Regions from separate parts of the Bradyrhizobium sp. SBR1B genome, predicted to be linked through region 1. Evidence: riboswitches for the same ligand, from Rfam matches in the RefSeq annotation. Region 1 holds a riboswitch; each other region holds the start of a gene.

Evidence for each region. Region 1 has a riboswitch for cobalamin ahead of GGD61_RS17690 (TonB-dependent siderophore receptor). Riboswitches for the same ligand answer to the same signal wherever they lie in the genome.
Region 2: another riboswitch for cobalamin. It lies ahead of metE (5-methyltetrahydropteroyltriglutamate--homocysteine S-methyltransferase); the one in region 1 lies ahead of GGD61_RS17690 (TonB-dependent siderophore receptor).
Region 3: another riboswitch for cobalamin. It lies ahead of GGD61_RS12060 (TonB-dependent receptor domain-containing protein); the one in region 1 lies ahead of GGD61_RS17690 (TonB-dependent siderophore receptor).

What each region holds. Positions count from the first base shown of each region.
Region 1 is NZ_JACIHC010000006.1:73,961-84,306, reverse strand. Features, by position in the region: gene cobF (precorrin-6A synthase (deacetylating)) at 1-178, shown strand, start outside; gene cobT (nicotinate-nucleotide--dimethylbenzimidazole phosphoribosyltransferase) at 189-1,241, shown strand; gene GGD61_RS17695 (histidine phosphatase family protein) at 1,234-1,806, opposite strand; cobalamin riboswitch at 1,879-2,081, shown strand; gene GGD61_RS17690 (TonB-dependent siderophore receptor) at 2,198-4,546, shown strand; gene GGD61_RS17685 (PepSY domain-containing protein) at 4,559-5,998, shown strand; gene GGD61_RS17680 (siderophore-interacting protein) at 6,028-6,696, opposite strand; gene GGD61_RS17675 (O-methyltransferase) at 6,819-7,511, opposite strand; gene GGD61_RS17670 (helix-turn-helix domain-containing protein) at 7,616-8,440, opposite strand; gene GGD61_RS17665 (hydantoinase/oxoprolinase family protein) at 9,028-10,346, shown strand, end outside.
Region 2 is NZ_JACIHC010000010.1:103,155-113,500, reverse strand. Features, by position in the region: gene GGD61_RS24160 (glycine amidinotransferase) at 1-865, opposite strand, end outside; gene GGD61_RS24155 (hypothetical protein) at 1,480-1,692, opposite strand; gene GGD61_RS24150 (hypothetical protein) at 2,878-3,084, opposite strand; gene metE (5-methyltetrahydropteroyltriglutamate--homocysteine S-methyltransferase) at 3,352-5,697, opposite strand; cobalamin riboswitch at 5,794-5,997, opposite strand; gene GGD61_RS24140 (thermonuclease family protein) at 8,745-9,581, shown strand; gene GGD61_RS24135 (carbonic anhydrase) at 9,590-10,333, shown strand.
Region 3 is NZ_JACIHC010000004.1:65,682-76,027, reverse strand. Features, by position in the region: gene ilvD (dihydroxy-acid dehydratase) at 1-26, opposite strand, end outside; gene GGD61_RS12065 (hypothetical protein) at 1,554-2,135, opposite strand; gene GGD61_RS12060 (TonB-dependent receptor domain-containing protein) at 2,189-4,426, opposite strand; cobalamin riboswitch at 4,540-4,755, opposite strand; gene GGD61_RS12055 (hypothetical protein) at 4,799-5,050, opposite strand; gene GGD61_RS12050 (hypothetical protein) at 5,162-5,371, opposite strand; gene GGD61_RS12045 (hypothetical protein) at 5,510-5,686, opposite strand; gene GGD61_RS12040 (adenylate/guanylate cyclase domain-containing protein) at 5,811-7,547, opposite strand; gene GGD61_RS12035 (transglycosylase SLT domain-containing protein) at 7,871-10,057, shown strand; gene GGD61_RS12030 (hypothetical protein) at 10,137-10,346, opposite strand, start outside.

The sequences.
Region 1 (10,346 bases):
GTCGCTTGATCCAGCCGGGATTCAAATCTATTGGGGCGCCTATCTCGGCATGCCCGACCAGATCGTCATGTCCGGCGTGCTCGCCGAGGTTGGCCCGCGCATCGTTGCGGCGCGGCAGGAAGCGCGCGAGCGGCATGGCTGGATCATGGACAGCTACATTCTCAAGCGCAGGCCGTAAGCGAGGCAGCATGCTCCCCGAATGGGTCACCCGAAATTGCCCCGATGTCTCCGCCGTGCATCGCGAGGCCGCGATCGCACGGCAGGCGCAACTGACAAAGCCGACCGGTGCACTCGGCCGGCTGGAGCAGCTCGCAATCGAGCTTGCGGACCTGCAGGCGACCGAACAGCCGCGTGCCGCACGGGTGCCGATCATTGTCTTCGCCGGCGACCACGGCATCGTCGCGCAGGGCGTCTCGGCCTATCCGCAAGCCGTGACCATCGCGATGATGGCGAATTTTGCCTCCGGCGGCGCCGCGATCTCGGTGCTGGCGCGCGAGCTTGGCTCGAGCCTGGACGTCGTCGATGCCGGCACGCTAGCAACAGAGGCGATGGCGGGTGTCATCTCCGACAAGCCGCGCCATGGCACGCGCGATTTCAGCGTCGAAGCCGCGCTCGCACCCGCCGAGCTGGCGTATGCCTTCGAGGTCGGCCAGCGCGCGGTTGCGCGCGCGCAAGCCAATCAGCCCGATCTCTTGATCTTCGGCGAGATGGGGATCGGCAACACGACGACGTCGGCGGCGATTGCTGCAGGCCTGCTCGGCATCAGCGCCGAAGAGATCGCGGGCAGCGGCACCGGCGTCGATGCGGCCGGCCGCGCACATAAGGCCCGCGTGATCGACGCGGCGATCGCGCGTCACGGCGTTGGCGGCGCCTCGCCCGAAAAAATCCTGTGTGCCGTCGGCGGCCTCGAGATCGCGGCGATCTCAGGTGCGATCATTGCGGCGGCGCAGCGCCGTATTCCCGTATTGATCGATGGCTTCATCGTATCGGTGGCAGCGCTCGCAGCAGTGCGACTCAATCCGTCGTGCCAGCCGTTCCTGCTGCCGTCGCATCAATCGGCGGAGCAGGGGCATCGGCTGGTGTTGCGCGCGCTGAACGTGCAGCCGTTGATCAGCCTCGATCTCAGGCTCGGCGAGGGATCGGGCGCCGCCATCGCGCTGCCGCTGGTGCGGCTCGCTTGTAGCCTTCACAACGGCATGGCGACGTTTGCGCAGGCCAATGTGCCTGACAGACCTAACTGATCGGCTGATTGACGGAGACGACGCGCCAGCCGCTCGCGAGGCGATCGATCCGGGTCAGCGACAGCGGATCGACCACGAAGCGCAAGGCGGCCTGCGGCGTCAGATCCAGCGCGATGCAGAGCGCGGCGCGGATGGTGCCGGAATGCACTACGAGCGTGGCCGATCCGGCTGCGATCCGCGACAGGCCCAGCCGGACACGCGCGACCTGATCCGCAAAGCTTTCGCCGCCGGGCGGCCGTCCGCCAGCCGGATCGCTCCAGAACTGCGCATAGGCCTCACCGCGGGTCGCCTCGAGTTGGTCATGGCGGTGGCCGGTCCAGTCACCAAAATCCTGCTCGCGGAATTCACTGACCAGCTTCGGTTCGAGCCCCAGCGCGCGTGCCGTCTCGATCGTGCGCCGCGACGGGCTGGCATAGCCGGCGGCATCCGGTGGCAGGCGCCGTCGCACAGCGTCCAGTTGCACGCGATCGCTGAGATCGGCCGGCGCGTCGGCGGCATGGATGGTGCCTGTGACGCCCGCGACGGGCGCGTGCCGTATCAACCAGAGGAAGGTCTCGCCTTCCATGCTCATCTCCAAGGAAGTTGGTCGTTGTGGCCATAACGCCGCAACTGGCACATTGACTCTGTTGTGATGGTAATCCTAGATGCTCGCGACGGTTTCCCCGAGAGGGGATGAAAAGGGAATACGGTGCGGGGACATTGTCCCCAACGCCGTGGCTGCCCCCGCAACTGTGAGCGGATAATCCTTCGTCAGAAGCCACTGGGTCCTCGGTCCCGGGAAGGCGACGAAGTGGTGATGACCCGCGAGCCAGGAGACCTGCCGTCAGCCGTGGTCACACGCGAAGATGTCGGTCGGGGAGTACAGACATTCGGCTTCATCGGACGGCTGAAGAGCCAAAAGGTGAGACCTCGTTCGCTGTGACGTGCCACTGACGTCATACCGAGGTCCGAAAACCGTGTCTTCCATCCGTATCGTACGACCGCGACAATTCCTGCTCGCATCCGCTGCGCTCACATCCCTTGCCGCACTCGATCTGCCCGCTGCGCTGGCGCAGCAGGCCCGGGAACCCCTGCCGCCCGTCGAAGTATCGCCGGCCCAATCCCGCAAGCAGGCCAAGCCTGCCGCCCGGGAGGCGCAGAGCGCGCACCGGCAAGCAGCGCGCAGGCCGGCGGCCGCGGCAGCGATGCCGAAGCCCGTCGTGCCGGCTACGGCACCCCCGACGCCGCTCAACAGCAATGCCGTCGCCGAAAGCGCTTCGCGGCTCGGCCTGACGGTGCGACAGACGCCCGCGACCGTCGAGGTGATCTCCGCCGAGACCATGCGCGAGCAGGGCTATCGCACGGTGTCCGACGTGGCCCAGGGCGCGGTCGGCGTCACCGCCGGCGATAACCCGGCCGAACCTTCCGCCTTCTCGATGCGTGGCTTCACCAACAGCCAGATCAACACGCTCTACAACGGCATCAAGATCGGCCCGCAGAACATGACCTCGCGGATCATGGACACCGCCAATCTGGAGGCCGTGGAATTCCTGAAGGGCCCGGCATCGCTGATCTCGGGTGAAGGCGCCGCCGGCGGCGCGATCAATTTTGTGACCAAGCAGCCGCACACGGGACCGATCCGGAACGAAGCTGATTTCTCCTGGGATTCGCTGAATTCGTTCCGCGCGCATTACGGCTCGGGCGGCAGCACCAACGTCCAAGGCCTCGACTATCGCTTCGACATCAGCCGTTCCGCGCTCAACGGCTTTGCCGACGACACCAATACCAAGATGCTCGATGTGTCCGGCCAGCTCAATTACCGCATCTCCGACAGTCTCAAGATCTGGGGCGCGATCGAGTATCGCGAGGACCGTTCGAAAGCCTATTGGGGCGCGCCGCTGGTGCCGATCGCCTTCAGCGGCTCGCACGCGACGACGAGGATCGTCTCCGGTAATTACTTCAATAGGACTGATCTTGGCGCGGTCACGATCGACGACCGCACCTTCAATACCAACTACAACGTCCTCGACAATCGCAATGTCGCGCAGGAGGTGTGGCTGCGCGGCGGCTTCGAGCTGAAGCTGGCGCCGGACCTGACGCTGAAGAGTCAAGCCTATGGCTACGGCGCCGAGCGCACCTGGTTCAACAACGAGATCGAGGCGTTCGATTCCACCAACAACCAGGTGTATCGCGAGCGCTTCTATGTCGCGCACAGCCAGCGCCTCGTCGGCAACATCACCGATTTGATCTGGGACGCTGATATCGCGGGTTTCGACAATCGGCTGGTCACGACGTTGTCATCGAGCTATCTCGACTTCGTCAGGCCGGGCGCGGCAAATTTCCCGAACGATTATGTCTCGCTGGTCGATCCCAACCGCGGCTTTTACGGCTCGCTCACGACGCAGCAGCAGACCGCGCGCATCAACAACGAGGCGCTGTCGTTCGAGGACCGGCTGAAGCTGACGCGGACCTTCGCGCTGATCGGCGGCCTGCGCGTCGAGCATATCGGGCTCGACCGCAATTCGACCGATTCCGCCGGGCTTGTGAGAGCCGGCTTTCCGTTCACGAAAGACTGGGCGCCGGTGACGGGCCGCATCGGTTACACTTGGGAGGCCGTGCCCGGCCTGATCTTCTTCAGTCAGTACGCCACCGGCGCCGACGTCTCCGCGAACACCAGCTTCCTGCTGTTGCCGACCCAGCCGCTCGACCTGACGACCGCGCGTACCTATGAGACCGGCGTCAAGCACCTGTTCTGGGACAACCGGGCGGAGTGGTCGTTCTCGGCCTATGACATCGTGCGCAAGAACGTCTATGCCGCGGCCGGCGGCATGGCGCTCAACATCGCCGGGCGCCAGGAATCCAAGGGCGTCGAGCTTGCCGCTTCGGTTCGTCCGATCGATCCGCTGCGTCTGTGGGGCAACATCGCCTATGTCGATGCCCGCTATGCCGACTACAATTTCGCCGGCGGCTCGTTCTCCGGCAATACGCCGCCGAACGTGCCGCGCATTGTGGCGAATGCTGGCGCGTCCTGGCGCTTCTTCACGCCCTGGCCGGTAGAGCTCGGCATCGTCGGCCGCCATGTCGGCGACCGCTACAACACCGATGCCAATGTCGTGACGATGAAGGCCTATACCGTCGCCGACGTCTATGCCTTCGTCGACATTCCCAAGACGGTGTTCAACGCGGTCGATCAGGCCCGCCTGACCTTCCGCGTCCGCAACATCACCGATAAGCGCTATGCGATCTGGGGCGATCCGTTCTATCCCGACCAGATCCTGCTCGGCGCGCCTAGGACCTACGAGCTCTCGGCCGCGTTCAAATGGTAGGATCATGAACGCATGATGGGCGCGATCGTCCTTGCGCATCGCTGGCTCGGGATCGCGTTCTGCCTGCTGTTCGCGATGTGGTTCGCGACGGGGATCGTGATGCACTTCGTGCCGTTTCCGTCGCTGACGGAAGCGGAACGGTTTGCCGGCCTGGCGCCGGTGGATCGCGAAGCGGCGAGGATCCCGGTTGCGGCGGCGGTCGCTGTGAGCGGGGTCGCGGACGCCGTGCGCGTCCGGCTGATCCAGCGGAGCGATGCAGCGGTCTACATCGTGTCGGGATCATCGCGCGTGCGCGCGGTCCGCGCCTCCGACGGAGCGGATGCGTCGGTCGCAATTGCCGATACCGTCCTTGCGATTGCGCGGGAGCACGCGCGCAATCGCGGGCTCGATGCCGTGCAGGCCGCGGTCGTTGCCCGTCCGGACTATGATCAGTGGAGCGTGCCGAACGGCTTCGATCGCCATCGGCCGCTGTTTCGCGTGGCCTTCGGCGATGCTGCCGGGACGGAAGTCTATGTCTCCTCGCCCACCGGCGAGATCGTCCTGGATACGACGCGGCGCGAGCGGGGCTGGAATTGGGCCGGTAGTGTCCTGCACTGGATTTATCCGACGGTCCTGAGAAGCAACCGGCTCCTGTGGGATCGCGTCGTCTGGACGCTGTCATTGCTGGCCTTGATCGCGGCAATGCTTGGTGCGGTGCTCGGGATCGCGCGGGTGAAGCTGCGAGGGCGCCGGATGTCCTCGCCCTATCGTGGCTGGCACGCGTTGCACCACGTCATTGGCCTCGCGGCAACAATGTTCGTGCTGACATGGAGTCTCAGCGGCTGGCTCTCGATGGATCACGGCCGGCTGTTCTCGCGCGGACAATTGACCTTGGCCGAATCCGGCGTGATGAACGCGCCGCTTGATTGGGCGGCTGCCTCATGGCTCGATCGGCAGCCGATATCGCCCTCGGCCCGGGAGATCGAATGGTTTGCCTTCAACGGCAACGTCTATCGCCGCGATCGGGTGAGCCTTGACCATCAGGTCTTGATCAAAGCAGGGGACGCGTCCCGCGACGGACCAACGGAATTTCTGGACGTGCATGAGATCCAGAGTCTCGTGGCGCACCTTGCTGCCGGCTGCGGCGCGGCGTCCGTTCTTGCTGGCAACGACGATTACCCCGCGCAATCGGCTATTGCCGGTGCGCCCGTCTACCGTTCGCGCTGCGGCGACCTCTGGTTCGATATCGACGGTGCCGACGGCAGTGTGCTGCAAAGGCTGGATGCCTCGCGGCGGGCCTATCGCTGGCTCTACAGCGCGCTCCACACCCTCGATTTTCCCCTTCTGGTGGCGCACCCGCGTCTGCGCGATACCATCATCGTCGGACTCTGTGTGTTGGGACTGGTGTTCTCCGTCACCGGGATCGCGATTGGCTGGCGGCGTCTGCGGCCCCGACCGACGCGCATGTCCTGACCGAGGGCCGGCGGTTATATCGGCTCTCTCTAATCCAGACCGGTCTTGCCCGGTGCCCAATAGGCTTTCGCTCTGATCCGCGATGATGCGACGCCGGCGGCCTTCAGGGCGCGGCCGACGCGCTGGATCGAGGGTGCCTTGCCGGTCAGGACGAACTGTGCGCCGTTTGCGGCAAGACGCAGCAGCTCGGATTCTGCAGTTGCAAGATGGGTGTCATCGGCACTGCGTGCGATTAATCTGGCCTGGCCGAGGCCGATGGAATCCAGCACCAGTCTCGACTCCGCGACATCGGCGGCCTCGAACAGATGGAGCGCGCCGCCAGCCTGTAGGCTGTCGCGCAACGCGGCCGCAAGGCCGAACGAGGTTTCATCGCCGAACAGAACGATGGGCGCTCCGAGGTCCGCGAGGTCGAACGAGCGGCGTGGACCAAAGAACTGGCAGGCGTTGCCCGCGCGCAAGCCGCTGGCCCAGCGGCTGCCGGGGCCATCGCCATGTGCAAAGGCGAGCAGCCGCGTTCTGCCGTTGCCGGCGTCCCACGACATCGGCGTATAGGTGCGCGCGCTCAGGCCCGAGCCCATCGCGACCTGGATCTTGTCGCCGGCCGTCCAGGCGACGTTCTCCAGCGCTTCGCCTTCGAGCTCGACGAGCCGGAAATGCGGCGAGAGCGTCCTGACGCCGGCAACGTGTGCAGGACGCATCAGCCATCGCAGCAACATCCGCGTGAGCCGTCCCTGCGGTGCCCGCGATGGCTCGGACGTTTGTGGCTCGTGAGCGGGCTCGTTCAAGTTTGGCTCCATCACAGGGTTCACCGCCGTGCCGATCATCTGGCTTTGATCGTGAATTCGTTGCCACGTCCCGGCTCGAACGGCAGCGATAGTGAGAGGTAGCCGTTCTCGGGATCGCGCACGTAGTCGATATAGCCCGAAGCTTCCTCGAGCGCGTTCTCGCCGACGATGAGCGCGCCGCGCTTCAGGTGCGGCTCCAGCAGCCTGAGAATGGGAAGATAGAGAGTGAAAGCGCCATCGAGCATCACCATGTCGACCTCGCCGCCGAGGCCGGAGCTGAGCGTTTGGCGCGCATCGCCGTGCCTGAACTCGACGAGGTCGGCGAGCCCCGCGGCGGCAAGGTTCGCTTGCGCCCGCTCGATCTTGCCGGGTTCGAGATCGGTCCCGATCAGACGGCCGCCACCGATGTCGCGCAGGCCCGCCGCCATGTAGATCGCGGAAATCCCCATCGAGGAGCCGAACTCGACGATGCGCTGTGCCTTGGTGGCACGGACGCACATGTAGAGGAAGCGTCCGAACCGCGGAGAGACGCTCAGGAAATTGTCCGCAAGTCCACGATAGACTTCGTTCAGATCACGGCTCTCGGCGGCGATGGTCTTGCTGATGATCTCATCCCGGCTCTTCGCTTCGTTCGCGAAGGTTTGCATCAGTTGTCCGTCGGCGACCTCCGCTTCCTGGTGAAGACGAAGGAGGACGTCGGCGACGGCGCCCTTGCTGAGTGAATCCATGTCGGTCGGCTCCTTAATGCGCCCGCCGGGCGCTTCGGAGCCTGGATACGAAATGGTCCCTCAGACCGCATTCCGCGAACGGGACAATCGATTGCGAATTCCGGTCAGTGTGCGCCGATGCGGCGTTCGGCCAGATATCGCGCCGGCGGCTTGCCCAGCGCCTTGCGGAACATGATGACGAAGGCGCTGGCCCCCTCATAGCCGAGATCGAGCGCCACCGCTTGAACCGATGCGCCCTGGTCGAGGCGCTGAAGCGCGATCAGGATGTGGAGCTGCTGGCGCCAGCGGCCGAAGCTCATGCCGGTCTCGCGTTGCAGGATGCGGGTGAGGGTGCGCGGGGCGACGGCCATGCGCCGGCTCCAATCCTCGATCGTCGCGCGATCGGAAGGATCAGTCATCATCGCGCTGGCGATCCGGCGCAGCCTGGCATCGGCCGGCATCGGGAAGAGCAGCTCTTCGGCGGGAGCCAGCGACAGCTGGTCGAGCAACACCGCGGCGATCCTGCCGTCGGCGCCGTCGAGATCGTACATCACCGGCATGTGGGTGGCATGCACCAGCAAACGCTCGAGCAAGGGCGAGATCGTCAGCGCGCAGCATTGCCGCGGCAGCGCCGGTACCGCCTCCGGTTCGACGAACAGGCAATGCATCTCGACGTCGCCGGCGACGCTGACGCTGTGCGGAACATGCCCGGGAATCCACACCGCACAGCGCGGCGGGACGATCCAGACGCCGTGTCCGGCCTCCAGCCTGACGAGGCCGCGCGTGGTCAGGACGAGCTCGTCCTTGCGATGCTCGTGCATGGCCAGCTCCATGCCCTTGGTGACCATCTGGCCCCCGAAAGCGGCAACGGCGCGCGGCACGGTTTCAGGATCGAAATCCCCGAGATCATCGGGGTTCATATGGTCGTCGTTGAGCCGGAAGAAGGGCATGGCAGGCGATGGTCGATCCGAACATGACTGGCGGGTTCAGGCAATATCTGGCCCGCGATCGCGACTTTCAACGCAGGACGTTCGAATCTCGATGGTTTCTAACGAGCTCGTCCCACCGGATCGCGGCGCTGCTTGCGAGACGATATCCTCGCTTACTGACCGTACAATAAAGAAAGGCTGTGCCGCCTGCCGTGCATAGCTCATAGGATACCAACCTCGCGTCCGATCGCCTGCAAATTAGACAGATGATCTTTGACGTTGCGATTGCACTGCAACGGACGTGACGGTTTGCGCCGAAAAACCCGTGGTGCGATGCACTTTGCTGGTGTTCAGCAGTCGACATCTGCATGCTCTCCGCGCGGGCAGAGCTGCACCAAAACGTGCAACCGAATTTGCGGCTCGCGGCGCCGGCCCGGTGGTTTGCGACAACTCTGGCTCTATCCCGACCTGACCGCTCTGTCGCACACTCGCGGACAATGGCAAGACAAGGGATGCATGATGAGCGCTCTCGGTTGGGCATTGGATGTCGCGATGGACGGTAACAGCCCGGCGTCCGGTTCGGACCTCATGCGTCGCTGCCCCCGCACATGAGCTCCTCCGAAAATCACTGGGAGGTTGGCACCGATATCGGCGGCACCTTCACCGATATCATCGCGATCCGGCGCGATTCATCGGAGGCGCGGATCGCAAAGGTGCCGTCGCGCCCCGGCGCTCCGGTTCAGGCGATGCTGGAAGCGATCGAGGCGGTGGGCCTGCGCAAAAGCGAGGTCAGGCGCTTCGTCCACGGCACCACGCGCGTGACCAACGCTATCGTCGAGGGCCGGCTGCCGAAGGTGGCGCTGGTTGCGACCGAGGGCTTTGCCGATGTGCTCGAGATTGCGCGTTATCGCCGCCGCGATCTCTACCGTCTCGACGTTCCGCCGAAATCGCCGCCGCTCGTGCCGCCTGAGCGCTGCTTCGGGCTCGCCGAGCGCCTCGATCACGAGGGACGCGTGCTGAAGCCGCTGGAACAAGCGGAGATCGAGCGCCTGGTGGCCTGGCTGAAGGAGGCCGGCGTTCAGAGCGTCGCGGTGGCTCTGCTTCACGCCTATGCCAATCCGGTGCACGAAAAAATGCTCGGCGAGCGCCTCAAGGACGTCGTCGCCCATGTCTCGCTGTCGCACGAGGTCAATCCCGAGGCACGCGAATATGAGCGGACCTCGGCGACCGTGTTCAACGCCGCCGCGATGCCGATTGCGGTGGAATATCTGAGCGAGCTGGAGCAGCGGCTGCCGATCGGGCCGGGGTTGCAGGTGTTTCATTCCGCCGGCGCGATGATCCCGATCTCCGCGGTGAAACGTCGCCCGCTTGTGATGGCAATGTCGGGCCCGGCCGCCGGCGTCTCGGCGTCGGTCAGCATCGCGCGCCAGCTCGGCACGCCGCGCATGCTGACCTTCGACATGGGCGGCACCACGACGGACGTTTGCCTGATCGTCGACGGCCAGGCCGAGATGACCGACGGCCGCATGCTCGGCGACAAGCCGCTGCGCCAGCCGATGCTCGCGGTTCACTCCATCGGGGCGGGCGGCGGATCGATCGTGCGCAACGGCCCGGGTGGTCTGACCGTCGGGCCGGAGAGTGCCGGCTCCGAGCCGGGTCCGGCCTGCTACGGCCGCGGCGGCACCGAGCCAACCATCACCGACGCCAACGCCGTGCTCGGCTATCTCAATCCCGAAACCAAACTCGGCGACCGGATCGGCATCGACGTCCAGGCGGCCAGGCGCGTCATCGAGCCGATCGCGCGGGCGTTGGGGCTGAGCCTGACCGAAACGGCGCTCGGCATCATCAAGGTCGCCAACGCGACGATGGCCCGCGCGCTGCGCCGCGTCACGGTCGAGCGCGGCATCGACGGGCGCGACTGTACGCT
Region 2 (10,346 bases), on a different contig from region 1:
CCCAGTTACGCATTTCTTTTGGCAGATAATCTGCCACCGCGCGAGACCGTACGAGCAGCCGCCCTGGTGCAAGTGCTATGACCATGCTATCGATATGACTGTCGCTGAGCTTGGAAGCGCGGTGGATTCGAAATCGTCCCTCCAAATGACGCTCTAGCCAATCACATGCCATCGCATGATTTTCGTTGGCAATATTGACGACCAGGTCGCGCCCCAAACGCAAACACTGCGCACCGTCCCACATCATCTCCAACCCAACGTCGTAGCAGTGCGTTTTGGGATGAGGGATCGGCTCCGTCGGGCCACCGGTCGTTGAGAGGACGTAGGAACGGTCGAATGACCCATCCGTCATTAATGGGCGAGGCATCGCTGACCATCGTGCGCCTTCTTTAAAATACGACGCGAAGATTGGCTTGAGAAACTGCGTCTCGAAGTATCGTGATCGGAGCATGGGAGGCGTTTCGATCACTTCGTCTCCGGCAACCAGCGCGATATCGCGGACATTGAGCGGGGGCACGACCGCGGCTGACCAAGCAAGGGTGCGAACCTCAGCGGTGGAGGGGTCAAGGGTCATTGGTCGATGCACCGTCACATTAAGCGTGCGCAATGTGTCGACTATTCCTTCGACGTCTTCATTCAATTCATCGAGGTAGCGCTGCTTGATCCGGTGGCGGACTCGTTCGCCATCTTGCGCACTTACTGCGGCCGTCGAGAGACGCGGATAATACCACTCCGAGCGCACCTTGAGATTGTCATGGAAGAAAAGATCGAAAGATAGTTCGCGGTCGTGAGCGGCATAATTGATGGCCGTCCCCACGACGACTTCTTTCAACTTCGACCACTCGTCGTAAGAATTCAATTGCACGGTTGCCTCCTTCCAGCGCGACCTCGCCCTCTGTTTGGCTGGCCGCAGGACGGATCATATCGCTCGGTTGACAGGTCAGATGCTGGCTACCCCGTCGCCACATACGTGCTCTATGCTGCGTGTCCAACCTACCTGATTAGGGAGGTGCGCGACACCGCGATGCCCTATTGGCCGCGCCTTCAAGATTCCTTCCACGTCTTCTAAGCAAGTGCTCATTGTATAAGTGGAGCATCTAGCAGTTAGGCTGCTACCCCGAACCGCAACAGCCTTGACTAAGTTTGATGCGGCGCACCGCCGTCGATGCTCGAATAGGGCTGGCAACCATTGCCAAAGCGTGGTGTCGGCGTATCGCGGCGCGGTACCGCGCAATTGTCTTTGCATCTAGCGCCATAACACAGCTGCTCGGTAACGTGTCGTCGCGCTCTGCGCCAGAGCTGCCGCTGATAGCGACGCTGAGGCCTCCAGCCCGCCGAAGACTGCGGCCGTAGACAACGAGCCTTTTTGGGTTGTTGAAGATGTGCCGATTCCGCACAGCAGTTGACAACTACAGGGCCGCTCCTTTTCGAGCCTGGAAAGCTCGTGCTTTGCGGATGCACAAAGGGATGCCGAGCGGATTAAACTCGTGCAGGTGGGGTTCGGAGCTCCAGTACATCGGCGAAGATTGTCCAATCACGGACACTCTTTTGCTTACAAAAGTCGATCTCCGCCTGCTGAGCGGCAGCCGCCAGCGAGGCGGCATCGACCTGGAATGCTGCCTCGCACGCACGATGCTCGCCGCCGGTATCGTCACAAACCGTCTTAATGAATCGAACGTTAAATGAAGGCATGGCCCTCTCTTTCCGCAGATTTGCTTATCTACTATTCTGCCACGCGCGGAGCGTTCTTGATCTGCCTCAAGCAGCATTAAAGGGTTTGTCCGCCCAAGATAGAAAGGCGCATCACCAGACGCCTGGGGCCGCGAAGAAGAGGCGCGATCACCTCTTGGATTGCAGGCACCGCTTGAATCACGTGGCCAACGACTCGTAGTCTACTCATGCAAGCTCGAGGTCTTGAAACATTGACTGGCTACGGCGCTCACCGGGCACACTTCTGACGTGCGCCCGCTCGCGGCGATATCGCAGACGAAATCAACAAGGCTGTTGGTAATGAAAGGCGAGACATTAACCGGCTATCTGCTTCACGGCTTTCGCAGAGAGAAACCACTGCGCTGACAGCCTATTCCCTTGCGTACCTTAAATGTATACAGCGGAGTGCTGTAAACCAACTCGAGTCCCTAGCAGCACCGGGGTCCGGACATGTCGATTGCCAAGACAGGCGTCTTTCGGCGCGTGGCGGTCGGTCGAGCTCCACCATTCCCGGTACCCGTGCCAGCTTTTGACACGTATCAATGACGCGGCGGCTGCCTCCTCGTAGAGTCTACTCTTCCTAGCAAGGTCAGACGCATGGCAGACAGCACTACTCCGCGCCGCATCAAGGCTTCATGCCCGCCTACCAGCGATCGATCATCAAGACTGCTGAGAGTGCACCGAAGCTGCAGGCCATTGACGGAACACAACGAGCTGCGCCGCTTATCGATGGCGCCTACTTCATCAACCTGCGGGCCAGCTCGATATCAGCTCCGGGCGCGGCTATGCGCGTCGTACCCGTGGTCACTGGCTCCTGCCCTTCCCGCTCTCGTTGAGCATGCTGGCGCTCGCGAGAGCGCGGTCGGCCCATTTAAGAACCCTAGATGCGGATGGGCAAGCAGGGAGATTTCTCACCAACAAGGGATGTACATGACGGAATATTGGTTCATTTACCCCTATGTGGGCCGGATTGCTGAAGCCGCGGTGCAGTTTAACTTTTGCGGAACCGCGATAAATGCAGACAGCGAACTCAGGCTGCGGCGCAGACGATCGCCCTCTGTCGCGGCCTGCGCCGTTGAGCCGCACGTTGTCTCGCCGGTTTCGAGCTGAGCATGTCTGTACGGAAGACAAGGGATGTTGGGAGTGTTCACGAGACCATCGAATTCATCACCACGCCACGACGAACTTCGTCCAGGGTCTAATGCCGATTTGACCTGGGAGCGGCTCGAAATAGCGCCACCGTTGGATCGGGATCTGGAGATTGCAGTAGTCGAAGGTAATTTGATTCACCGTGTCGCCTTTCCTTGCCGCCGGATGTTCGGAGGATGGATCAACGCGAATACCGGAGCGCACGTTGCCGTGCAGCCGACGCATTGGCGTATCTGGCCCGGATAGTCGCTTACACAGCAATTGGCCTACAGTGAGACAGAAGTGCCCTTTGGGGCTCCTGATAGAACGTCAGCTATCTGCGACGCGCGGGGACACCTGGCGGGAGGGGGTCAACGTTGCTCATCTGAGACTGTATCTTCCCCGACCCATCGAGGGCCGGGTACTTATTGTCGCAGGCCTACTTCCACATTGTGGAGAAACGCAAATGAGCACGAACGACACTACTTTGTCGAGAATAGCTCGAGCTCGGGATCAATGGTTTTGGGTATCAGACGCAGCGCGCAGTTCCCGGGCGGCAGCGACCATATTGGCTAGCGCTGGCCGCACTTCCTCCCACTTGCGAGTTTTTAGGCCGCAGTCCGGATTGACCCAGAGCTGCGATTTCTGCAGACGCGCTTGAGCCAACACCATCAGCTCCTTTATTTCGCTGGTCTCGGGAACGCGTGGAGAGTGGATGTCGTACACACCCGGTCCGATTTGATTTGGATATCGGTATTTCTTGAATGCCTCCAGTAGTTCCATTTTCGAGCGCGACGTCTCGATCGAAATCACGTCCGCGTCCATTGCAGCGATTGCCCCGATGATGTCGTTGAACTCCGAGTAGCACATGTGCGTATGAATTTGCGTTTGATCGCTAACGCCGGACGAGCAGATGCGGAAACACTCTCCTGCCCAATCGAGATAGGCGTTCCACTCCGATCGGCGCAATGGCAATCCTTCCCGGAGCGCGGCCTCGTCGATCTGGATTATGGCCGCGCCGGCCTCCTCGAGATCGCGAACTTCGTCGCGCATCGCGAGCGCAAGCTGACGACAGACCTCGCTTCTGGGAAGATCATCGCGAACAAACGACCAGTTTAGGATCGTCACTGGTCCGGTCAACATCGCCTTCATTGGTTTGGTAGTTAGTGACTGAGCGTATCGCCACCATTCCACGGTGATTGGATTCGGCCGCCGTACATCGCCAAACAGGATCGGAGGCCTGACGCAACGCGAGCCATAGGACTGTACCCATCCATTCTTGGTCGATGCGAAGCCGGCGAGTTGCTCGCTAAAGTACTGAACCATGTCATTGCGCTCAAATTCCCCATGCACGAGCACATCAAGTCCGATGTCTTCCTGCCAACGTACGGTGCGGGATATCTCCTCCTTAAGAAATCTGTCGTATTGTTCGTCGCTCATCGTGCCTCGCGCATGCGACGCACGAGCATTTCGGACTTCCGTGGTCTGCGGAAACGATCCGATCGTGGTAGTAGGGAACGCTGGTAGTCCGAAGCGTCCCCTTTGTATCTCGGAACGACGGGAAAATGAGCTCGCGCGTTGGCGCATGGTCTGGTCTATCGCCCTCATCCGAACAGCGACATTGGCATTTTGAGTCTTCGGCGAACTCCGGCGGGCAGTTGCAGCGCGTTCTGAATCGGCAAGAGCTTGCCCGACATCCTGGCTACCCGCGAGTATGCGCGCCAGGATCGCAAGCTCACGCATCTTCTGAACCGAGAAAGAAAGCCAGCTCTTGACGTCAGAAGCGAGCCCGGTCTCTAGTTCAACATCGATCGGGACGTGAAGCAACGAGCAGGATGGGGCGAGCTGTACGCGGTCTTTGCCCAGCTTCTCAATGGCTGGCTCCAGCCTCTGGTGGAGCGAGGACAACTTCGACCTCCATACATTTCGGCCGTCGATGACACCAAGAGACAAGACGAGATCAGCTCGGCTACTAGCAATGATCTGATCCAATAACTCTGGCGCTCGAACCAGATCGACGTGCAGACCTGAGGCTGGCAGGCTCAAGGCTGTATCCAGATTGTCGCCCAGGGCACCAAAATAGCTGGCGACCATGATCTTGATAGCCGGTACCTCCTTTATGATCCGGCTATAAGCATGTAGCAAAGATTTTCGGGCCGTCTCATCCAGATCAAGCGCCAGGCAGGGCTCGTCAAATTGAACCCAACTCGCCCCTCGTTGGGCCAATTGATGAAGAACGTCGATATAGACGGGTATCAGATCATCCAATAAAGACAGCGGCTGGAAGGCGCTATCGGCGCTTTTGCCGAGCTTTAGGAATGTGAACGGCCCGATAAGGACCGGGCGAGTCTGAAAGCCGAGAGCCTTTGCTTCCGTATACTCTTCAATCGGTTTGCGAGAGCACAGTCTGAACGTCTGTCCCTTGTAAAACTCGGGAACCATGTAGTGGTAGTTGGTATCGAACCATTTGGTCATCTCCTGCGCGGGGACGCCCGCGCCCCGCGAGTCTTGGTCGACGCTCCCACCCCGGTCGTCGCATTTCGATCCGCGGGCCATGGCGAAGTACGTCTTAAGGGAAGCGATTTCTCCCTTCGAGGCGTAGATCTCAGGGATCGCGCCCACCATGACACTCGTATCGAGCACTTGATCGTACAACGAGAAGTCATTCGACGGAATGATTGTGACGCCGAGGGACCTCTGGCGAGCCCAGTTTGCTGCGCGCAGCCCCGATGCGTCCTCTTGCAACTGATGTTCGGTGATCTTTCCGGCCCAATACCTTTCGAGAGCGAATTTTAGCTCACGCCGTGGACCGATGCGTGGCGTTCCGAGCGTAGCAACCGGAAGCGAGAGAAGAGACATAGCGTTAACCCCTGTTGGGGACAAGGCCATGGCGGACGCAGGCAGGGAAGTCGCGCGAGCGACAGCTGCTTGACGCACCACCGAGACACCCCGCCCGTGGACCGATCTTGTCGGGGCAGGTCTCCTGGCTTGCTGGTCATCGCTACTGTCCTGCCTTCCCAAAGCCGCGCAGGCTTCAGTGACATCGTTGGACAGTGGCTCGCAGCTCACAGTTGCGGGGGCAGCGCCGGCATTTGCACCGGCTTCCCTCTTAGCTCCGGTTCAAACAGGAACCGGAGAACCTCGACGACACGGATTATTCGCTGGCGAACTTTCCCGTCAACCTCCCAGATCATATGGCAAGCAAATCTGCGACGTCTGACAAGCGATTGATCATAAGCGAATCGCCGTTCTCAATGACTAGCCGCCACGTAGAGACGGTCTCTAATCCGCGACGTCGTTACCAGGGATGTCGAAATGAGCATCGGGAACTGCCTTCGGGTGGCTCTGCGCGCGAGACCATGAAAGGACAAATCCAGCCTTCGTGGCAAGACCCACCGCCGCTTCGAGCAGAATGCATTCGACGCGGCATCGGCTCCAGCGGCTCGCCCAGCACGCTCGCCCGGGGCTGCTTCTGGGCTAAGGATCCGCATCGAATAGAGGCGCTTCGGCGGAAATCGATCTCCATACACCACGAGCAGGCTAGTTGCCTGCCAGCGAACCTTTTTTCGACGGCGACTGACCTCCGCTTCGTGTCGTTGGTCAACATTCAGGTCGAGCGAAGAAGTCTATAGCCAAGCACACGCTTCAACGACGAACGCACGCCAAAACTCGTCAGGTACTCCGGCCGAGCCATTTGCCCCTTCGGGTGTGGGACAGGGGTGAACATGCTGCCCCGGATAACCCGATTGTATGCATCGACACGTTCGCACGTAGGAAAGGAGACAAGAAGATAAAAACGGGAGCGTGTTTCCGGCTATCGCCTGGCACGAAGAATGCAATCCGTCAACATGCCCACACTGCTCCTGCTGGGCACGTCTAGCTCAGCCAATTGAATGCTGTCTCGGACGGAGAAGTTAGCGGCGCGTGACACAGGCCAGCGCGCGCTTGCGCCGAACAGCCTCATCTTCGTCGCTAACTTCTTGCTCTCGTCAGAGCAGGTTCAAGGTCACCTGCTAACGCCGAGTCTGGATGAAATGGGATGGGCCGATCTAATGAAGAGGATGTTTGCAAGACCCCTGCTACGGTTTTGTTTGGGTGCATCTCTGATCTGCCTGACCTGGCCGGCCGCCATGAGCAACAGTATTCGCTCTATCCACAGCCCCGTGATCGAGAGATTCAAGTCAACTTGGCGAGCGCAGGATGGTGAGACGCTAGAACAAATAATCTCCAATGGTCGAAGGTGGCACAGTTCGTCCCTCAAATGCGGGGCGCCCTTGAACTTGGCGAAAACGACTTTGTTTTCGTTTCGTGGACCAGGCACCAGAACAACAAATCAGACGAACAGTACGTTATCACCTGGAAGATCACGCCCGATGGTACGACTGAACTTGCGTCAACTTATGCGAAGCCGATGGAATTAGGCTGGCGGGCGCTGGCGCTCTCGTTGATAGCCAGTGAAGTCGCAGCTGGCGATAGACACGCAAACCTTCGCTTTCTACATGACCCGATCAACTTCAACTTTGTAACTACCCCAAAAGGCCAGCTCGGCGATCTTCTTCGGCAAGGCCGATGTACTATCGGTCAACCTGTTGGAGTGGACTACATCCCGAAGGGCAGTGACAAGCCGAACGAGAAACGTGATCTATGGCGTGTTCTTCTAATAGCGGACTGTAATATCTCTGGGCCACGTTATCTTACTTCACCATCTATCTACCGGAGTCTGGGGCGCTGCGCAGCTTTCGAGATGCGGTTCGCCTGCGCCTGCACGGGACGTGGCTAGAGGCCGATTTCTCCCCAAATCAGCTCTAGAAGTTCTGGCGTTTTCCGAGTCCCACGATGGCGCCTTCGCGCCATGCAAAAAGAGTCGAGAGGACACTCCCCCGCTCTAGATTTCCTCGCACGAATTCGTCTGCACGCCATAGATCCGAATTTGCAGCATAGAAAAACGCCTCTTCAATTCTGTTCCACCTGCCCGGGCACCGTCTCTGGTTGAGAACTCGGCTCTGAGTCGCCCATCCACTTCAAGCGCGTAAGAGCAGACTGGTCGTTCACGAATGGCAGCGCCCATATCATTCCCATTTGTGCGGCGAGGTGCTTGGAAATGCTATGTAACTTGAGTCGGCCAAGCCACACCAGAGCGACAATCCCTAGGTGGCAAAGGGCAAGCGCATGTTGCGATGAAAAGCTCGAAGCTGAATTGCATAGGGACAACGATGAGTCGTCCAAACAGATGCGCACTTTACGTCTCTCAACGCGCTCTACGGCCTCAGCTCAAATTACGGCCTTCCACTCCCGGAGGAATCAGGCCGATGCAGCACCCCTGGTAAGCCGCTAGAGATCGTCACAGGAGTTCGTCTTAGTCATAGGCTATGCAGTCTTTACACGAAAACCCTTAGCGCGAGCCAATATCCCGAAAGGGAGGACCGACGCTACACTATTCGATTGGCATCAACGACCATCTGAGTCAGACAAACGAAGGCTTCGCATTGGTGCGGCCGTCCATTAGCCTAGCGAGCGTTTAGGCCGTACTCCATCGCGACTTAAGTGGGTCAGAGCCAAACCAGGTCTCTTTTGTAACCCCTGCCATTTTATAACTTTCATCGCCGTCGTCGGAACCGACGACTAGGCATTTTCCCAATGCACTTCTTTACCACCTATCGCCCCGTTACTCTTCCACCTCACTCGACCACGCCAAGACGCTCAGCATTCCGAGCGGTAGGTTTGTCGGGCATCGTGAGCTCAACGCCAAGCGACGAAGATCGCCTCCTCCAGTCTCGACAGGGTACGCTGCGCTTTCAGTGAGGAAGCTGCCGATGTCCGCACTTGCCACACGCACCGCGAAAGAATTCGCTTGATCCTTACGCGGCGTCAGGTCGTAGCTTCGAAAACCACGCTAGGCTGCCTAAATGCACATGTCTGAATACGCCGGCGAAATAGCGTTAATCGTGCGATTGAGCAACCGAATGCGTCCGCACCGTATCGCGCCAGAGATGGGCCAGGAGCGAAAGGTTATTGCCGGGATGAAACGCCGAGGAATTATGTTCGCACTTCTCGCTCTCATCACATCTCCGGTCTGGGCCGCGACACTCAGAGGTGCTCCACGCATTCTCGACGGCAATACGATCGAGATCGAGCAAACCAACGTTCGGCTCTCTGGGATCGACGCTCCTGAGACAGATCAGATTTGCCTCGACGCTCAGGGTCGCAAATGGGCCTGCGGCGTAGCTGCTCGCGACGAGCTTATCAAGAATTCGAATGGGCGGACGTGGGATTGTCACACCCAAAAAGTTGACGAGTATAGGCGGGCCCTCGGCAGCTGCTTCATCGAAGGCGAGGATGTGAACGCCTGGATGATACGCTCGGGCTGGGCACTATCGGCTGGTGCATCTCGCCACACCTACGTCGTCCATGAGTTAGTGGCAAGCACAGCCTCTGCGGGGCTGTGGTCCGGGGCTTTCATCACTCCCGGCGACTGGCGCGGCCGCAACACCAGCACGATTATCGTTGGTGCGAAGACGGTTCCGATCAACGCACAGGAAATCCTGCTAGGAGCCCTCGTCCTATCGGAACCACCATCACCCGAGTGCCGAATAAAAGGCATTCTCGCCCGCGGCGAGCGCATTTATCACCTCCCCGGAGACTCCGGTTACGAGCAGATTGGTATGACGAACACACGCAGCGAGCGCTGGCTGTGTAGCGAAGCTGAAGCCGAAGCCACCGGGTGGCGGAAGGCAGCGCGATGAGGCGACACATGCACGCAGGCCAATCTCCGAACATGTACCGTTCATCTAAGTTCGCGCTTTCGCGCCGGTCCCTGTTGCTGGTTGCGGGTTCGACAGTTTTCATGCGGTTAGGCAATACCCCTGCCGATGCGAAGGAAGCAAACTGCCAGCCAAAGCCAGAAAACCTGCTCGCGCCGGATGCTGCCCTGAAGCGGCTGCTGAAGGGAAACGATCGTTATGTCCAGGGCGCACCACGATCCGACGATTTCAGGCGCGAGCGCCCGGTCTTGGTCGAAGGCCAAAATCCGTACGCGGCGGTTCTGACCTGCGCTGACTCTCGGGTGGCGCCCGAACTTATCTTTGACAGCGGACTAGGTGATCTGTTTGTCTGCCGCGTCGCCGGCAACTTCGCAAACGATGATACGCTCGCCAGTATGGAATATGCGGTTTCCGTCCTTAGCACGCCGCTTATACTTGTACTCGGCCACGATCATTGCGGTGCGATAGACGCCACGATCAGGTCGCTCCATCAAGATAAGCCGCCGCCGGGCCACATTTCATCCCTGGTCACTGCACTTGCTCCCGCCGTAAAAGCATCCCTCGGGAAAGCCGGCAACATAGTCGCCGAAGCAACCCGGCAGAATGTGATCGATAACGTCAATAAGCTCAAATCGACGGGCCCGCTTCTGAACGCTGCTGTCGAGCAGAACCGACTAAAGGTCGTGGGGGGCGTTTATCAAATCGACACAGGCAAGGTCGACATTGTGTGCTGATGCTAGCACCTTC
Region 3 (10,346 bases), on a different contig from region 1:
CTCTGCTTGTCAATCTTCGCGCTCATCGCAAACCAGTTTCCTCGGTCAACCCTTTCAGACCCGAAAAATCAGAGCCAAGATTTGAATCGACCTTGGGATTTCTCGTCGCCTTCGAAGACCGCCGCTGCCCTAGAACATTAGAGCGATTTTATTCATGTTTGGGTGTGGCCAAAAAGCGGCGGTGATGCGAACCACCAGTGATGACGGTTAAATCGGAACCGAGTGTTGCGTAGACAGCACAATCGTTACCGGGAAGACACGGGGTGGACTACTTCAATACCCTCGCGGGAAGGATGATCCCACAACTTCAGATTTTGTATCGGCAACAACACTTCCGCATTTGCTCCACGAGGCGGTGACCGCGCGGGTGAGTCGGGGCGCGCCGCTCGTCAACGATTCTTCCCTCGTGTCCCGGACAAGCCGCACCGTTGAAGGAGCGCTGCGCTCCGTCCGGGGCACCAGCGGAGTTATGACGCACGCTTTCTCCACGCCGTCATTGCGAGCGAAGCGACTTGTCCGCCGAAGCCTCGGCGAAGGCGGAAGCACTCCAGAGTCTTTCCGCGGAGGGATTCTGGATTGCTTCGTCGCAAGCGCTCCTCGCAATGACGGAGCAGGAGGCACCATCGCGATGCTCCAATGCATATCCCAGCTGCAGTGCCGTAGGGTGGGCAAAGGCGCATCGCGCCGTGCCCACGATCTCTGTCCATAAGCAACAAGGCGTGGGCACGCTGCGCTTTGCCCACCCTACGAGATCGAGATTGTGGCACGCAGCTCAGCTCACGGACATGCCTTCGCGTCCTCGCGGCGCAATTCGCCCGAGCTTTGCTTGGTCTCGCGACCCTCTCATCCAAGAGGGCGCAGGGAAGGCCGGGTGCTGGCTCGCACCCGCGGTCCGCTGCGCGAAAAGCACGCGCAGAAAGAACCGCACAGCAGCATACAGGTGGTGCCGATCACTCGGCCTTCCCTGCGCAGTGGCTGGACGGCTTATGCCGTGATCTCCCGGGAGCCGACCATTCCTTCTGGCCTCCCTCGCCCCGCGAATTTGGATGATGCAGTCTGCCCGGTTGGGCTCGCTCGCATCTCCGCGAAAGGCTTGACCGTAGCAACGACGGCCAGGACCACACGGTTTTGCCGTACGCGCGTTCGCTGGTCACCACATTATCTCCCGGCCTTGTCGACGTTGCCGAAAGAATGGGGCGAGACGAACTGAACAGCGCCGCTCATCCGCACGAAGCCTCGGGCTCACAGGGACTACCCGCCCTGCCCGCGCCTCTCGTGCCGACGCTGCCGCGTCCACCGCAAGCCCGGCTCGCGACAGTGACGACCACATAGTCGCCCCTCTTGGGTGAGCCGGGATGGACGACACATACGCCGAAACCGAATTTCGGTAAAGTGGAATATTTTTAGCGACGTGGATTGACAGAGGGCGACACAGGCTCTCGGCGCCGTAGCCCGGATGGAGCGCCAGCGTAATCCGGGACGGTGCTAGATGCCGGGGCGAGCGGCCCCGGATTGCGCTTTGCTCCATCCGGGCTACGGCCACGATCGGCCGCTCAGGCCGACATCGCTCGCTTGCGTCCGGCCGGATCGACCAGGCGCACGATCTCACAGATGGCGACGAGGCCGGCGAGCCAGACGGCGCTGGTCAGTCCAATGCGCGTCACGATCGCGGCGGTGAAGGCGCCCTCGCCGCCGAGGAACGGCGTCGCGGCGAGCAGTGCGAGCTCGTAGATCCCGTAGGCGGCGACGAGCGTGATCGCCAGCATCAGTGGCGTGCGGCGCTGCGGCAGCAGGCCGAGCACCGTCGACGAGGCCGCGGTCGCCAGAAGCGCAGCCGCGCCGATCAGGAAGCCCCAGGCAATCGTGTTGGCGTCAACGGGATAATGCAGCACGCCGAAACCGATGGTCTGGTTGACGAGCCAGGCGCCGGTGACGACGAGCAGCGCCTGACGCTGCGGCAGCATCGCCGCGGCAATGACGGCGAAGGCCGCGAACGGCGTGGCGCAGGCGAACGCAAAACTTGCGAGCACGCATGACGCCGTCAGCAGCGCAAAGCAGAACATCGGCGCGAGGCGCGGCGCGACCGGGTGAAGCCGGAAGCGATCGCCACCAGACGGCAGGATGCTGAGAGCCATGGTTGAATCTCCTTCTTTCGAATTCTAGTCCATTTAGGGGCGCGTGACGAAAATCAGAACGTTGCGCCGGCCTTGAGCAGATAGGTGCGGCCGGGCAGCGGATAGGCGCTGAAGCGGCCGTCCGTGAAGGTGCTCGCGATGGCGTAGTCGTAGTAGAGCGCGTTCAGCACATTGTTGATGCTGACGGACCAGAAGTAGCGCTCAACCTGGCCGCTGAGCTTGAGATCGATCGTGCCGTTGGCGGGAATCGGCTTCTGGGTGCCCGCCTGGTCGTTGTCCATGCGTCGCTCGCTCCAGAAGCGCGCGGTGGCATCGAGCACCACGTAATTCTGCCAGATGTTCCAGGTGACGCCCGCACTCGCCGTGTAGCGCGACACCAGCGGCACGTCGTTGCCGGCCCAGATGCCTTCGCGGAAGACCGCGCGGGTGTAGGCCACGCCGGAGCGCAGCAGCAGGGCATCGTTGACGCGATAGGACAGGCTGGTCTCCGAGCCGTAGCGGCGGGTCGGATCGAGATTGGTGTTGTAGAACAGGACCGGATTGAAATGGACCTCGTTGGTGAGATCCATCAGATAGAGACTACTCTGCAGCTGCAATCCGCCTCCCTTGATGCGAAAACCGCCCTCGATATCCCAAGAGGTCTGGGTCTTGAGCTCGAACGTTTGCGGGATCGCAGCGAAGGTCAAGGGATCGAAGGAAGGCCCCGAGGACAGGCGCTCGTCGACATCAGGCGTGCGGAAAGCGCGCGCAACGCGGCCGAACAGCGAGACCTGGTCGTTGAGGCGATGCTCGGCGCCGAGATGCAGCGCATATTGGGTCTCGTTGCTCGTCAGCGGCAGCGCGCCGATGTCGGCGTTGAAGGGAGCTGCCGGGTCGAAATTGTCGCGTGCCGCAAGTCTGACGTTCTGCACCCGCGCGCCGTAGGAGATGTCGGTCGTGGGCGCGATTCCCAATGTGTGCTGGAAATAGCCCGCAACCGACTGCTGCCTGAGGTCGTAATTGTGCCATGGGGAGAGCCCCTGCCCGGCGCCGCGATTCTGCTCAAAGCTCGCATCGTAATAGTCGATGCCGGTCAGGAGCTGCGACGGCATGCCGAGCAGCAGGCTCTTCACGCTGAGCCGCGGCGTGATCGACCAATTCGTCAGATGGGAACCGACATAGGTCGACGTGAAGAACGCCGGAACCGGCGTCGGGGTGGAAAAGAACGCACTCTGCTGCTTCTTGTCGCGCACGCCGCCGTCGACGATGAGATCGACGCCGTTGACCAGGGTCTTGGTGAAGCCCGCAGTCGCGCCAAAACCCTCCTGGTTGGCGTAGTTGAACGGCGTGCTGGTCCCTCGCCGGTTGGCCCTGAGCTCGTCGAGGCCGATGGAGGGATCGACGGTGCGGCCGCCCGGCAGCCGCAGCTCCTGATTGTCGCCGGTGACGGTGAGAAAAGCACTCAGGCTCGGCGTCGTGTAATTGAGATTGCCGACGCCGTTCTGCTGCGAATAGCGATTGTTGTCGCGGTAGCCATCGGTCCTGACCGTATTGCCGTAGAACGAGGTCGACCACGGGCCGGAATTGAGCGAGGTCGAGACATTGCCGAGCCTGGTGTTGAACGAGCCGAAACCGGCCTCGATGCGCGCGGTCACGGGCGGTCCGCCAACGCCATTTCTTGTAACGATGTTGATCACACCGCCGACCGCGTTGTCGCCGTAGAGCACCGCGCCGGAATTTCCCCGCGTGACCTCGATGCGTTCGATCGAATTGAGCGGGATGGTGGAGAGGTCCACCTGCGCCATGTCGACGTCGTTCAACCGTCGTCCGTTGACCAGCACCAGCGTGTTGGCGGTGGCAAAGGCGCCGAAGCCACGCAGGTCCACGCTGGTCTTGGCGCCGATCTGGCCGCCATAGAGCGTCGTGATCTGGGCCCCCGGCGTCTGCGTCGCGATGATCTCGGCAAGCGTCTGCGATGGCGAATGCGCGATATCCGCGGCCGTGATGACGGTCGTGGCGGCCCCGACGATGGCGCCGTTGCCGACGGCAGCCTTACCGCCGGAGCCAGATGAGCCGGCTCCATTGCCTGCCGGCGCGACATTCGTCCTCGCCCGCTGCCGCGTCGCCTCGCCGTCACCGATCGCCCTCGCCCGCGTGCGGTTGTGATCGTCGGGCTGCGTCACTTCGATCGGCGGCAATTGCTCGGCAAGCGCGTGCTGGGCGAAGGCGGAGGACAGATCGAGCGAATGGAAGGAAACGGATACGAGCAGGCCGACGGCAAGGCGCCTGGCGGCAGAGACGAGACGGGACACAATTGTAACCTCGGTATGACGTCAGTGGCACGTCACAGCGAACGAGGTTTCACGGCAGAGCGATGGATTGCTCCGGTGAAGCTAATGTCTGTACTCCCCGACCGACATCTTCGCGTGTGACCACGGCTGACGGCAGGTCTCCTGGCTCGCGGGTCGTGACCTCGCGTCGCCTTCCCAGGACCGAGTTTCCCAGTGGCATGAGACGAAAGATTCACCGCTTACAGTTGCGGGGGCAGCCGTGGCGTTGAGACAGATCCCTGCGTTGGGACAATCCCGCACCACATTCCCTTTTGATCTCCCTGAGGAGAACCGTCGCCGATCATTTACGAGCCGTTGGCCCCGGGAGTCAATCGACCGATGGGTGCCGGGCGCTCAGGTCCGCCCTCGCACACGTTGCGCCTGGGCCCAGGCGACAGCGACGTCGCGCGGCGGAACATCGACGCGCTTGATCGGGGTCAATTCGCCGGAGGCCGAGACGATCGCGGTCTCCTCGCGACGACAGCGCGTGCAGACAAAGCGGACCTCGTGCGGGGACGCCGACCAGCTCGACCGCTTCACATTGGCCGCCATCGGCCAGGCATCACAATGCGAGCACGACACCAGAAATCGACCGGGATCGAGCATACCCATTTCCATCGGACTCCGCGTCCTGCCCACCTGCTTCAATGATTAACCCAAGTGAATCGTTCCGGTGCCCCAGCACCGCCGCTGGGTGCGCCGGAGAAAGCGGTAGCCTCAGCGCGCGCCCTTGAGGGTGCAGGAGGTGGTGCAGGTGACCGTGGTGCCGCGATCGCACGATTTGCACGCACTGACGCACTGGTTCATGTCGCGGGGATTGTAGCTGTAGTTCCGCATCGGGCAGGTCGGCGTCGAGCCGGTGATATCCTGCTCCTGGTCGCAGGCCGCCGTCATGAGCGCGACTATGATCACGGCAACGAGGCGCATGTGATTGCCCTGTCAAGCATGGCAAATGACACTCGCGGGGTGCGCTGCAATGCAGCGAACCCCGGCCTTTCCATCACGAGCGATCGCTCGCGACGTCAAGGATGCGCGCCAAACCTTAAGAACGGATTGCAGCCGGCGTCACGCCGCAGCCTTGGTCGCGATCGCCTGCCGCATGTCCACCGCCAGCTGACGGTACTGTTCCGAGAGTTTCAGATAGAACTCGCGCTTGGTGCTGTCGGTGGCGAGCTTGGCGATCAGCTCGCATTCGGCGGTGAGCGTCTCGAACCGTTCCAGCCTGTCCTGAAGTTCCGTCATCGGCGTGTCCCCGTCAAACGCCTCAAGGACATCCAACCTAAGCCCGGGAAATAGGTCACGGCGAACATCGTTATCGAGTAGAAACGTTTTTTCCGGACAGGGCGGGCCGGCCCAACAAAAACGGCTATTTCTGCTCCAGCCGCCAGGCGCCGTCCCACCCCTCTTCCGGCGGCTTGGCCTCGAATTGCGCGATGCGGCCGAGCATCGTGCGCGAGGGGCCGTCGCCGGGGACGGCTTCGAGCGCGGCGTTGAAGGCGGCGCGCGCCTCGTCGAAGCGGCGGGCCCGATAGGCGGCGAGCGCTTCGGCATAATGCGTGCGCAGGCTGTCCTGCGCGGCGGTGAGCGCGCCCGCCTGCGCCATCACCTCGAAGATCGGCTGCGGCGCGCTCTGGCCGGCGACCGCCAGACGATCGATCTCGCGCAATTCGAGCCGCGCTCCGATCGCATCAGCCGTGGCCAGCGAGATCAGGATGCGGGTGCCGTAGACCTTGTTGACGGCCTCCAGCCGCGAGGCCAGGTTCACGGCGTCGCCCATCACGGTGAAGCTCATCATCAGCTCGGAGCCGATGCTGCCGGTCAGGACCTCGCCGGTGGCGATGCCGATCCGCAGGTCACACGGCGCCGGCATGGCGCGGATGCCGAGCAGGTCGGGCAGCTGCTTCTGCAGCGCGGGCACCTGGTCGACCATCTCGGTTGCGGCGATGCCGGCCAGGAGCGCCTGCTCGTCCTCCTCGATGAAGGGCGGGCCCCAATAGGACATGATGGCGTCGCCGATATATTTGTCGATGATGCCGCGATTGCTCCTGATCGGTCCGGACATCACCGTGAAATAGTGGTTCATCACCCTGACGAGGCCACGCGGGGTCATGCCCTCGCTCATCGAGGTGAAGCCGCTCATGTCGCAGAACATGATGGTCATGACCCGGCGCTCGCCGTCGATCGCAACCTCGGGCCGGTCGATCAGCCCCTGCACCACCTTGGGATCGATGTAACGGCCAAAGGTCTCGCGGATGCGCTCGTTGTGCCTGAGCTGCTCGGTCATGCGGTTGAAGGCCGCGGCGAGCTCGCCGATCTCGTCCTGCGTGGAGACGGTGATGGTCTTGTCGAAGCGGCCGGCCTCGACCTCGCGGGTGCCGGCGAGCAGCAGCCGCACCGGGCGCGTGATGCCGCTGGACACCAGGAGCGCAAAGGCAAAGCCGACGATCGCCGCGAGCAGGGTCACGACACCCGAAACGACGATCGCCTGATGCTGGCGGCTGATCACCTGCGACGTCGAGAAGAACACCTGCGTCAGCATGTCGGCGCGGATCGCATCGACCTTGCGGTTGAACTGATCGCGTAGCACGTCGATGTGTTCCAGCGTGCCGCGGGCCTCGGCCATCTGCCTGGCGTCGACCTGCTTGAGCAGCTTTGCATGGTCCTCGTTCAGATCGCGCCGCAGCTCGGTGACGGCGGTCTCGATGCGAATATCGATCCGTCCCAGCGCGGCATTGTCGGAATACGTCCTGGGGTCGTCGATGATCGCGTTGACAAGCGAACGCGCGGCCTCGGCCTCCTCCTCGATCTTGCGATCGGATGTCTCGAACTCGCGAAGGCGCGCCGCATAGGCCTCTTCGTCCGACGGTGACTCCATTTTGGTCATGACCATCCGCCGTAGCGCCAGCCCCCGCTCCAGCGAGCGGATGTTGGCGCGGGCCAGATGGCTGTAGGCGGGGATGTAGCGGTTGGTCAGCTCGTCGAGCAGGACGCCGACCTGGCTCGACATCACCATCGACAGGATCGAGGTGACCAGCATCAGGACGATCAATCCGAGGGCGATACCGACGATCTTGCGCCTGATCGACTGGTTGAAAATCGGCATAGCTGCAAGGACAAAGGCCAAAAGGGAAGGAGCAAGGGAACTCCATACACCGGATCGGGCTGCGGGAACACGCGCAATCTGGTTCCTCCTGACGCCCTGAACCAGGCGCGGCCATCGCGCAGGCCTATCGTTAACAAAGGTTAAAGAAGCTGACCTTTGCTCCCCAGCCGAAGTTCCCTGGTCACATCCGTATTTCGCCGCATTGTTGCGACAGCGTGAGGAATGCGAAACGATGCCGTGGCATCGTTCTCGATGTCGTTGATTCTCAAGCCGCATGTCGTCGCGGACCTTGGTTTGTAGTGGTTTCGCAGGGGGACCATGGGATGAACCAGTGCCTACGCTCGCTCGCGTGTCTCGTTGCCGTGGCCGCAATGGCCCTCCTTCCGACCGAGCTGGCGGCCAAGAGCAGCCACAAATCGTCCGCGCCGAAGAAGTCGCATGAGGCGAAAGCCGGCAAGCAGCGTCATGCCGCGGTGAAATCGCGCCATGGCAAGCATGCCGAGGCCAAGCGCAAGTCGAAGAAGACCGGCGGCGAGCCGTCCGAGAAGCCGGCCGCCCCGCCGCTCACCGGGGACCTCGCCGCGCTGAAGGATGCGATCGACCTCGCGCGCAAGGGCAAGACGGATGATGCGAGCGCGGCGCGCGACCGCATCGCTGATCCCGCCGGACAGAAGCTCGCCGACTGGTTCATGCTGCGCCATTCCGAGAGCACCGCCAATTTCAAGCGTTATGCCGCCTTCCTCGCCGCCAATCCGGGTTGGCCGAGCAGCGCCCTGCTTCGCCGCCGAGCCGAGGCGCGGCTGTGGCAGGAGAAGGCGGACGCGGCCACCGTGCACAAATTCACCATGGACCGCCCGACCAGCGCCAAGGGCAAGTTCGCCCTCGCCCGCGTGCTGCTCGCTGAAGGCGACGCCGACAGGGCCGCGCGGCTCGTGCGCGAGGCCTGGCGCACCGACGAATTGTCCGAGCGGAGCGAGGAGGATTCCTACGAGGCGTTCCGCGATCTGCTCAGCTCCGAGGATCATCGCGCGCGCATGGACAAGCGGCTCGGCGCCAAGGACTATGCGGCTGCGCGGCGCGCCGCGAAACGACTCGGCGAGGATGAGCTCGCGATCGTCAAGGCCTGCGCCGCCGTGACCGGCAAGGCCAGCAAGGCCAAGGATTATCTCGAGGACGTACCGACTGAAGCGCGCCGCGATCTCGGCTATGTGCTGTGCCGCGCCCAATGGCACCTCCAGAAGGACCGCATCGACGACGCCGCCGAGGTAATCCTGGCCGCCGCGCCCGACACCATGGCCGCGCAGGACACCGACGCCTGGTGGCGCGAGCGTCGCATGCTCGCGCGCAAGCTGCTCGACCAGGGCAAGTTCAAAACGGCGTATGACGTGGTGCGCACCGCCGCGGTGCCCGAGAAGGAAGTCTACCGCGTCGACTATCATTTCATGTGCGGCTGGATCGCTCTGCGCTTCCTGAATGATCCCCAGGCGGCCATGGTGCACTTCGCCGCCATCGATGCGGGCTCGGCCAATCCGATCGCGCTGTCGCGTGCCCATTACTGGCGCGGCCGTGCCGCCGAGGCGATGGGTGCTGTGGCCGATGCTCGCATGAGCTACCGGGCGGCCGCGCGCTATCCGACCGCCTATTACGGCCAGCTTGCGCGCGCCAAGCTCGGCCTCGATCGCATCGAGCTGCGACCGCCCTCGCCCGTGCTGGCCGCGCTCGACACTCCGCCCGCAGACGAGCGCGTGCGCGCCGCCGACATGCTCTACGGCATCGGCGAGCGCGACACGGTGTTCTATTACGCCGAGGATTTCGCGAAGGAGAGCACCGACGTCGCGGCCCTCGAGGGCCTCGGCGAACTCGCCGGACAGCGCCGCGATGCGCGCGTGATGCTGGAGGTCGGCAAGTCGGCGCTGGCGCGCGGGCTCGCGCTCGACCATTACGCTTTTCCGACCATCGGCATCCCCGAGCACCAGCAGGTCGCGCCCGCGATCGAGACCAGCGTGATCTATTCGGTGGCGCGCACCGAAAGCTCGTTCGACCAGCGCGACAAGTCGCCGGCCAATGCGGTCGGGCTGATGCAGGTGACACCTGAAGCCGGCCGCGACACCGCCAAGCGCTTTGGCCTGACCTACGACTGGGACAAGATGGTCTCCGATCCCGTCTACAACACGCAAATGGGCGCGGCCGAGCTCAGCGCGCTCCTGTCGGAATATCGCGGCAACCAGATCATGACGTTTGCCGGCTACAATGCCGGCCGCGGCCGCGTGCGCGAATGGGTGCAGGCCCGCGGCGACCCCAGGGATCCCAACGTCGATCCGGTCGACTGGGTCGAGCGCATCCCGCTGTCGGAGACGCGCAACTACGTCCAGCGCGTGATGGAGAACGTGCTGGTGTACCGCGCACGGTTCGAGGGCAGCAGCATGGTCGCCGGCAAGTCCGACCAGCGCGTCACGACGCAGGAAGTGAGCGCGGCACCAACGGGATCGGCCGCAGCCCCCTCACCCTAGCCTCGCCGCCGCCGGGGCTGGACGCGGCGCGGGCTGGACGCGGGACTGCGGCCGACTTTTCTGCGCGGCCGTCATCGAGCTAGCCGTCACCTCCTTCCGTCGTCAGAAGGTCGTACTCGCGCAGATATGCCTCGGCCAATGCGCGCGACAGCGCGCCGATCTGAATCATCCAGCTCCAGCTCGAGATCGCCGCCAGCGCCGCGATCGTCTCGAGCGAGCTGCCGGGCCACAGCATGTCCATGGCCGTCTGCTGACGGTAGCAACCGTAGTCGCAATACCGCTCTTGCTT